3 regions of the Paenibacillus sp. NPDC056722 genome follow, and region 1 is predicted to be linked to each of the others. Evidence: predicted binding sites of a transcription regulator. Region 1 holds the regulator's gene; each other region holds the start of a gene.
The links. Region 1 encodes LexA, which represses DNA repair genes until DNA is damaged. Its sites were predicted from a motif close to CGAACATATGTTCG; they were not measured.
Positions count from the first base shown of each region.

Region 2: addB (helicase-exonuclease AddAB subunit AddB) is a predicted target of LexA. The motif match lies at 1,419-1,432, and genes of this name have one in related genera.
Region 3: ACFRAM_RS10120 (ImmA/IrrE family metallo-endopeptidase) is a predicted target of LexA. The motif match lies at 1,119-1,132, and genes of this name have one in related genera.

Region 1 covers NZ_JBHTYV010000001.1:274,067-277,175, forward strand. Annotated here, with positions in the region: gene ACFRAM_RS01320 (DUF502 domain-containing protein) at 1-233, opposite strand, end outside; gene ACFRAM_RS01325 (DUF896 domain-containing protein) at 315-488, opposite strand; gene ACFRAM_RS01330 (LysM peptidoglycan-binding domain-containing protein) at 599-1,012, opposite strand; gene lexA (transcriptional repressor LexA) at 1,341-1,967, shown strand; gene ACFRAM_RS01340 (L,D-transpeptidase) at 2,130-2,468, shown strand; gene ACFRAM_RS01345 (sporulation protein YjcZ) at 2,548-2,649, opposite strand; gene ACFRAM_RS01350 (SOS response-associated peptidase) at 3,097-3,109, shown strand, end outside.
Region 2 covers NZ_JBHTYV010000003.1:458,179-461,287, forward strand. Annotated here, with positions in the region: gene addB (helicase-exonuclease AddAB subunit AddB) at 1-1,332, opposite strand, end outside; gene ACFRAM_RS10705 (helix-turn-helix transcriptional regulator) at 1,674-2,744, opposite strand.
Region 3 covers NZ_JBHTYV010000003.1:327,043-330,151, reverse strand. Annotated here, with positions in the region: gene ACFRAM_RS10130 (hypothetical protein) at 1-141, opposite strand, end outside; gene ACFRAM_RS10125 (hypothetical protein) at 304-477, opposite strand; gene ACFRAM_RS10120 (ImmA/IrrE family metallo-endopeptidase) at 588-1,100, opposite strand; gene ACFRAM_RS10115 (YjfB family protein) at 1,273-1,449, opposite strand; gene ACFRAM_RS10110 (hypothetical protein) at 1,644-1,796, shown strand; gene ACFRAM_RS10105 (hypothetical protein) at 1,844-1,978, opposite strand; gene ACFRAM_RS10100 (YolD-like family protein) at 2,152-2,487, shown strand; gene ACFRAM_RS10095 (DNA-entry nuclease) at 2,524-2,958, opposite strand.

The DNA of each region.
Region 1 (3,109 bases):
CCTAGCCAGTGCATGAAGACGCTACCTCCACTTTGATCCAGAGTGCCGATGATCCAATACAGCACACCTAGCGCAACGAGAGCAACGGGCAATACGATATTGCGACCCTTGAATACATCGCTGGTCTTTGTAGTGGAGTTCGCGGAATGAATAGCATCCTTCCCCTGTTTCTTTCTTTGCTTATTGAGTTGCTGTGAATTGCGTTGAACCATTCTTTCCCAAGAACGGGCCATGTCATTTCCCCCTAGTCATCCTGAAATATCTATGAAAAGAAACAGAGGGTTCATACGAAGCCTCTGCTCCTTGTTCAGCGCTTATTTATCTACGAATTCAATGGTATCCAGTTGGGACCGAAAATTACGGCGGATGTTACCCAGGTAAATTTCACGGAGCTTAGCGCGTTCAGCCGTTTCCTCTTCATTCAGGCCTTCGCTCTTCTGCTTGCGTGCCAGTTCATTAATTCGTGCAACCAATACATCTATATCCAAAGATTTCGCCTCCCTAATAAATTCATTCTAACTTTGCCATGAGAAAAAGAGCTTGTCAAGGTTTACCCCCTGCAAGCTCTCTGATGTTCCTATCTATGATCATGAAGTTCTTAAAATAACGGCACTGTTATAATATCTCCTGCTCGAATATGACTGTCGGTCAATTGGCTCGATCGTTTAATTCCTTCTATATATACGGCTGTCTTCATCTTGGCCGGTTTATTCTTGAGAGCAATGCTCCAGAGTGTGTCTCCAGGTGCAACAACAATCTTCTTCTCTTGCTTCGCAAGATTGACGGGACCAGCAAACACATTACCTACTACAGTAAATCCTGCAACAATCAGCAGCAAAAAAAGAGCTATCTTATAGAAGTTAAATGTTCTAAACAACGGACTTAATCCTTTCGACAGCACCTTGGGGATTTCTTGAATTCTATTTATTATTCCGGAACCTAAAGTTTGTCCTGCAGAGTCAACTTCTGTACCCTCGTCATAGATGCTATGGTATGTACTGTACTTTAACATGATTCATCATCCTCCAAACACTTGTTCTTACTTTCAAAAACAATATAACACGAACATGTGTTTTGATCAATACTATTTTCGAACAATTGTTCCCCTCTTTTTAAATTGCCTTTTTGGATGCAAAAAATGATCCTGATGTGCTTATTTCCCTTGCCGATCTTGCTCATTCCCTCAACGTACTAGTCAATTATTGAATATACCATTCTCCCTACTGTTCTCATCCTTGTTCGCTTCTCTTAAACTATTGATAACGTTAGAACTTATGTTTGTGCGAACGACAGTTCTATGTTATAATTTTCCCAAACATTACTATATGGGGTTGATTCTGATGTCAAAGATTTCGAGTCGCCAGCTGGCGATCCTGGAATTTATACGTAACGAAGTCCGCAGCAAGGGTTATCCTCCTTCCGTACGGGAAATCGGGGAAGCTGTAGGCCTCGCCTCCAGTTCCACGGTGCACGGTCATCTGGACCGTCTTGAGAAGAAAGGCCTGATCCGCAGGGATCCGACAAAGCCGCGTGCCATTGAACTGCTTGGCCAGGAAGACTCGGAGAATGTCCATCAATTTGCCCAGACGATTACTCGTGTTCCTGTTGTAGGTAAGGTTACCGCCGGGGTGCCTATCACCGCAACGGAGAACATCGAGGACTATTTCCCGCTCCCAACGCATTACGTTGGTGACAACAAAGTGTTCATGCTCTCTGTTCTTGGTGACAGTATGATCGATGCTGGTATTATGAACGGCGATTATGTCATTGTGCGCCAGCAGCAAACCGCAGATAACGGTGATATTGTTGTCGCTATGACTGAAGACGATGAAGCTACCGTCAAGACCTTTTATAAGGAACGCGATCATATTCGTCTCCAGCCAGAGAATCCGTCCTATGAGCCACTGCGCCTGAATCGGGTAAGCATTCTGGGCAAGGTCATCGGATTGTTCCGGGATGTCCACTAACTCATCAATAATTCTCTATTTAGAAGACTGTTCCGTTACGCGGAGCAGTCTTTTGTTTATTCATACTCTCTCACTGTGATAACCTTTTTATTTTCAACAACACTTCGCATTAACGGCACCCCTACTCCGCACATATCCTGATATCAAAGGAGTGCTGATCCTATGCCCAATTACCGAATTATCGTCGATTTGACACAACGGATGCTTTATTTGCTGGACAACGATTCTGTAGTCAGAGGTTTCCCTGTTGGAATCGGAACCATGCTGACCACAACACCAGAGGGAGATTATACGATCATTAACAAACAGCCCAATCCCGGGGGCCCATTCGGGGTATTCTGGATGGGACTTTCCAAGCCGCATTATGGCATTCACGGGACGAACGATCCTTCTTCCATCGGACATCAGGTCTCACATGGGTGTATTCGTATGTTTAATCAAGATGTGCTGACACTTGCTGCGCTGGTTCCAATTGGGACTCAGGTGACTATACGGCGTTAAGCTCCCAGTGTCAGAAGATTCGAAATGCAAAAAGCCGTCAGACAATGTCTGACGGCTTGAACATGGAGACGCAATCAAATTAAAGCCAGAAAGATTTAGTGATGATAACCAACAAGATGAAAAGAACCAAGATTGCAGCAGTAGATGTGCCCAAACCGTATCCTCCAGCATATTGACCCATGAGTAATTCCTCCTTTTTTTTATGAAGACACCAAATTTTGCAGTAACAAAAGATCCGCCCTTGAGATAAGATGATTTTTCTTCCCGGCTAACTTATTGTCAGATTAGTTCAGTTTTCTCTTCATTAAATCCAGCAAATACTCAAAATGATCACAAGCAGAATGTAAAGCACCAAAATCGTTCCTGTAGATGTCCAAGGACTTACTACCGGTCCACAATGTTCTGCACCCATGTGAATTCCTCCTTCAGATTAATGACTACAGAACAGAATATGTAACAATACCCTACGAAGTATGGGCAAATTGGAAAAGAAAATGTACTCCTGTATTAGAGGTGAAAGCTTACATTTGAGGGAAATGTAAAAGGTCCACACAAAGGTAGATCTTATTTATTTCTGGCGCGGAAGTATAGTACACTGATAAAAACTAATGTTCGGAGGGCTTTCATCATGTGTGGACGTT
Region 2 (3,109 bases), on a different contig from region 1:
CCAGCGATACCCTTGAATACCGCAAGCCAGCACATAATTCTCCAGATTGTCCATGTCTTCGTTAGTCAGGCTTCCGTCGTCCGGAAGAAGCAGTCCGGTCTTCACACAGCGAAACACATCTTCATAGCGCCAACGACGCCTCACCACATCTAGTGCGGAGCGAACAAATTCCACCAGCGGGTGGTGCAGCTCATTCACCTTCTGATCGAGGAAGAAAGGGATCTTGTAATCGTTGAACAGCGGGGACACGAGCGATTCATAATCGCTGATGTTTCGCATGAATACCGCCATTTCACCGTATTTGGCACCCTCATCCCGTGCCAGTCTGAGCATTTCGCGCAAGGCCCCCTCCACTTCAGCCCTGTGCGAGACAGCAGCACCAATGGTAATGGACTGTACGGCATCCTGATGGCCTTTCCAGCCCAAGCGGCGGTCATACCCCTGCTCCAGATGGCCGAGCACAGGGCTATCTTTGAAGCGGGGCAACACAGGAGGCGACAGTGGCTCGTCCCAAACCTCAAGCCCAAGTTCCTCAGCCATACCGCGGAGCTTGATATACGTTACTGCAGCCGGATGGAACAAGTCGAGCTCATGCAGCCCCCCGCCGGATGGATAGGACTTGTCCAGCGTAAGCGATATTGTCATGCTGGAGGCGTGCAACATCAGTTCCCGCAGCACCTTGAATTCCTGAGGGGTAAAACCATGAAAGCCGTCCACCCAAATTTCAGCACCACGGACATAGGATGACAAAGGAATCTGCTCGGCCAGTTCAACCAACCGGTCCTCTTCGTCCATATAGAGCTGTGACATCTCCTGCTCCAGATCGCTAAATACGATATATAAATCCTCCAGTTTGCCTGCCAATATGGGGCTGTTACCGATAGATTCACGCATACTGGACAATTGCTCATTCAGATCATTAGAACCGATACAGTAGCGCTTCAATTCGGTATGCAGCTGACTCAACCGTTCCACAAAGCCCGGACGGTCCGAGGAGGGTCCAAACAGTTTCAGTTCTTCCTTGCGGCGGCTGATGATTTTATAAATAAGCATCTTCTTGCCTTCTTCACTAATCGGAAGACTTGCGCTGCCTCCCGTTTCCTGCCTTACCCGATAGGCCAGCCGCGAAAAGCTCAGGGTCTGGGCGCGGATGCTGCCCTTGGCACCACCCGCAGTGAGCAGGCCCCGTTCGGCCCCGAAGGACCCCTGCTCTGGGACAAGCACAATGATTGGCGCACCAAGCGGCTCCTGCGCTAACTGAGAGGATATCGACTCCCGTATTTTAGTTGTCTTACCGCTGCCCGAGCGTCCGGTTAAAAAGGTTATCGACATAAATAAAGACTCCTCCCATGGCAAAACAAAAGTGTAACTCACAGTCACTTACTCGTCCCAACATTATACCATATACCCCTCCATTCGGAACATACGTTTGGATGATCTTCAAATGTTTTACAAGTGTTCTGTGCAGCACATCGCAGCCAGCTTTCTATGTAAAACGCGCAAAAGCCCGCCGCATCTGGTAGATACGGCGAGCTCTTGTAACAACAAACAAATTATAACCCACACCGCGTGCGGCTCCCGGCGCGCGGTGCGGGGCCCAAGGTGGTGGTCAAACCTCTATGCGGAAGCCGCTGGATTCCTGACGGCTCTACTCCTTATGGGATTATTATGAATCAAAAAGGGAGTAATCCGGGCAAATCCTCATTTTGGTCATCGCCAACTGGCCACCCCGTCCTGTTCGGACCTGCACCTCGGGAACGAATGGCATATTCTCCGGGCCGAACCCCGAATTTTTTGCGGAATGCGGCTGCAAAGTGGCTGGCATTTCCGTATCCTACCCGGTACGCGGCTTCTGTCACGGTCAGGCTGCCTTGCTCCAGCAAATGACGAGCCTGCTGCATCCGCTGTTCAATCACATACGCATGCACAGTATAGCCGAACATCTCCTTAAATCCTTTTTTGAGCTTGAATTCATTGAGACAAATGCTCCGGGCCAGTGCTGCCAGTGTCGGCGGCTCGGTATAATCCCGCTGCAAAATCTCCCTTGCCTGCTGCAAGCTGGCCATATCGTCTTTGGAGAGGCGGACAGTTTGCGGAATCCGCTCCGCTTCGTACAGCGATTCATTGAGGTAGACGGCGAACAGTTCCAGCATTTTCGCTTCCAAATAGAGTTCCTTAACACCACCGCTATAGGGGCATTCCCAAATTTGCGACAGAACAAGCCGGATGGCAGGCGTAATCTTATTTTTGTTGAAAAACACAGCCTCATTTCCGGTAAAACGGAGCCGTTCATCCTCGGTCAGCCCGCTCGTCATCCGCTTGAACTGCTCCGGGCTCATATCCATGCTGAGAAAACGATAATTAGCATCCCGCACATACTGGCAATTCTCTGCCCTCACTCCGCCATACAGCAGAGCGCTCTGCCCTGTATCAATGCCAAAGTTATCTCCCTTCAGCGAAGTGCCCCATTCAATTCCGTGCCCAAGACAGAACACCAGCTCTGTCCGCGGGGAGTTGAACTCTCCGTTAGCCTGTATGTCTCTGTTAAAAGTAAGGCTGAAGTTAGTCATCTGAATATTACCGCGGGTGAGCAGGCTGCGGCAGGCCCCAGCTCCAATCTCTTCCGGGGGCTTAATCTCGAAATGACCTCCATCAAGGCGGTAAGTATGACTGAACCCTTCGCAGGCAAGTGTCTTTTTAGCATCTATTCTTTCATGTTCGTATATATTCGCATTATGTTCCATCCCTTAGCCCCACTTCCTCTTGCTTTGGGTTCATTATATACGTAAATGAGAACTATTATCAATTATATAAAACGAACTTAAGATTCTCACTTAAGCCTCGGTCTTCACTACGGTGATTCGAATAACGGGAATGACTCCTGTTATTTTCATTAAAACGGCTCCTTTTCTACAAATAACTGGAAAAAATCCTGTTAATCACCTCATTACTAGCTAATTGCGGGATAAACGAGCTTTTTAACGGGAGAAATTCCCTTTATTTATGACAAATACGGTAAAAAGAAATTTTTAACGGTATATTTTCCTGTTATTAAAGTTCCTCTTAAGCTCGAACGCGGGTTACACAAGATACACCAAGTTACGCCCTT
Region 3 (3,109 bases), on a different contig from region 1:
TTCCTCCGTCTGTATCTTGATCATTCGGTAGGTCAAGGCTTCGGCTGTTCCCTTTAGATTCCCGCCATTCAATAAAACGAGGTTGATACGTTCGTTCTTTGCCACTGCAGCTTGCAAGTTCTGACGTACTCCTTTATTCATTAAATTGCCCCCATAAATTAGTCTGTGTCAATTATACCCATATTATGATTGGTATAACAACCGTTAGCAGGAGGCGTTTCATACACATACAGGTCTTATGGATCTTAGGGCCACACGAATCATACATGCTCCGCCGGTTGATCAACCTAGCGGAGCGTATGATTATAGAACTAAATCATCTTCCTTGGGTTCTTGCAGCAGGATGGAGAAGGTCTGAGTCTCGTGGTCCACTTCAATCGTTTCGATTCCGACAAAATCAGGCATTTCGGGGTGTACTGCATCAACATTGTATTCGGGATGGGTCAATAATAAGGCAATGACTTTAGTGGCTTCCATAAGCTCCCTCCAATGAGATCATTCCACCATGTAACGCGGGTGGGCGGTTAATAGCTTGGCGATTGTGTTATCGCTATTATCCCCGCGAGCCGGACTGAATATCATTGGAATTAATTTGCTGGGGACATTACCGCAAGCAGTTGACCTTGAAATATGCGTCTTTGTATCTGATCAATCCGCTGGACAGCCAATTCGTTCGGGACTTGAAACATAGCTGACAGGTAACGAATCGCCTCTCCACGCTGCTCCGGCAATGGCATGCGCGAGATCATAGAATAGGGCATGGAGGCATACAGAATGAAGCGGTCGGATTCATCCTCCTGATCTTGAGTGAAGATTTCGGGCATCAGCGTACGCTTCCCGGAATGGCGCAGCAGGTGGCAGAGGGCGTGAAGAAATTCCAGGCGCTGCATGCTTGATGGCAGACGATTATCAATGAACATGCTGTACATCCCGGCAGATGCCTCCACCGCCTTGCTTCTCACATCGAGATAATGGACCCAGATATTCAAGCGTTCTGAAATATACTCGATGGAGATTTGGGAAGGCTGCTTTATTTGGAGTCTGTTGTATAGATCCTCGGTCCATTTCTCCAAAACAGTCATTTGATAATATGATTTCACTTCATCCACCTCATTATAGGATCGTATGTTCGTATTTAAAAGTAAAAGAAAAGCCCGGAGGGCTTGTGAAATACAGAGAGGCGGAGAAAGCAGGTGTCTGCTTTCCGCCTGGTGTCTTTTGAAATACTTTTAAAAAGAGAACTAATGTTCTTGTTAGATTAGCATAAAACAATCAGACGCGAATATCAAGTGTTTTTCCTAAGCTCGGATGAACGCTTTGTTCAAGCATCTGCACCAGATTCTGGCTCTGAGTTTCTGCCTGGTCCTTAGCAATGCTTAATACCTGTATACCCACAGCCTGGGCCAGGGATGCCTGGCTCATTGAAGTAGATAATGCTGCAATATCCATGTCGCACCTCCCTCTATAAGCTATATCGACAAGGATATTCTTTTTTATAAGCAGGCAGGGTACACAAAAATAGCTCAGTCAAGGCCTTGATATAATTGTCACGCATTTCTTTACCTGTTGGCCCATACCTCAAGGCGGAATTTCACATATTCTGAGCTGTATTCAATATTCATCATTCTAAGGAGGAAATTTAAATGGGTGCAGGATATGGTTGCGGTTGTGGAAATGTTAGTCCGGTAAATGAAGCTCCGGTTGTCGCTCCGTGTGTAAGTCCTTTTACTTCTACAGGTGCTATTCTGGTTCTCTTCATTCTGTTGGTTATCATCACTAAAGCCTGTTTGTTCTAGGATAGCTTTATCGTACTGTCCCCCCCCTGGCCTTAGCCGGGCGGGGGTTATTTCTTTTTTCTGCGCGCAGGCCCAATTTGGCGTTTGATTCTTCCGGTATTCTGATCCACTTCGACAATGTACAATTCTTTGATCGTTCCCGATAAGGTAAACCATTCCTGCAAGGCCTCGGTTTCAGACATGGGTCCGTATAGTCTTCTTCCGCGATAACAAATATAGAACACCTGGCTCTCCGTTTATGGATAAAATTCCATTCTATTTTAAACTGAAATAGAGGATTTTAAACATTGCATCAAGAACATTTGTTCGCATATAATAAAATCAATCGTTAAATTTCGGCAGGGGGACAGACATCATGACCATCAATATTGGGGATTTCGGCATAGCAGCAAGTCAGGAACTTTGGATGAAGGGCTTACTGGAGCGACTAGAGGTGGAGTGCAGAGATATGGAGTACCGCGGTAAGCCTGAATTAACGGTGGCGCAAGGCAAGGCGATTATGGAAGATATTTTTCATTCGTTTCAGAACGGGTGCAGGATTTCCATGCATACTTGGGACCCGTTTGGCACTGAAAAATTAAGTGGCATTGTGCGGATTATGAACGTCAAACCGCTGCAAATTAAGTTAGAGTTGAACAATGGCACATTCAGGTGGGTGTGGATGGCGAATATTGTGGACACCTTTACATAATAAGACCCCGGAGGCTATCCGGGGCCGGTTCTGTCATTATTGGAACATGAACTCCACGCGAACACCGTCCGCATATCCTTCTAGCTGATTGCCAACCCAACTTCCGGCACCGCGGTTGTCACTTGGCGATATGTATTCAATATCTGCGCCTTCTCCGCCTTCCTTGCACATCGCCATTGGCCATTCGTCGCGGTCATAGCCCTTCTTGGTAGGGACGCCCTTTAGAGAGAGGCGGCGGTTGTTCTCTGCTTGCTCACGATCGATTGTGCATATGGCAGACTCGCCCTTTGCAATGGCATCCTGGATATGCTTAGCTGTCTCCGGATAACGATCCGAGGGAAAGACCAGCTGGACAATTTCAGAATCGGATGGGGATGATGGCGTGAACTGTCCGTCCTCTTCATACCAGTAAGAACCCAGAGCTAGCAGCGCAACAATGATGAGACTGCCGATTAATTTACGTAACTTCACTTCTGCTCCTCCTTTTTCTGCGCTTCAATCAGTATAGCGTATTTCCAATTATAGCGCCTGGATTTGTATATCGCTGATAAAATCGAGCAGAGAAACAGCAGATTCTAAAGACAGGCTCTCTGTCCTGTAGATTAGCCGCGTCCATGTACAG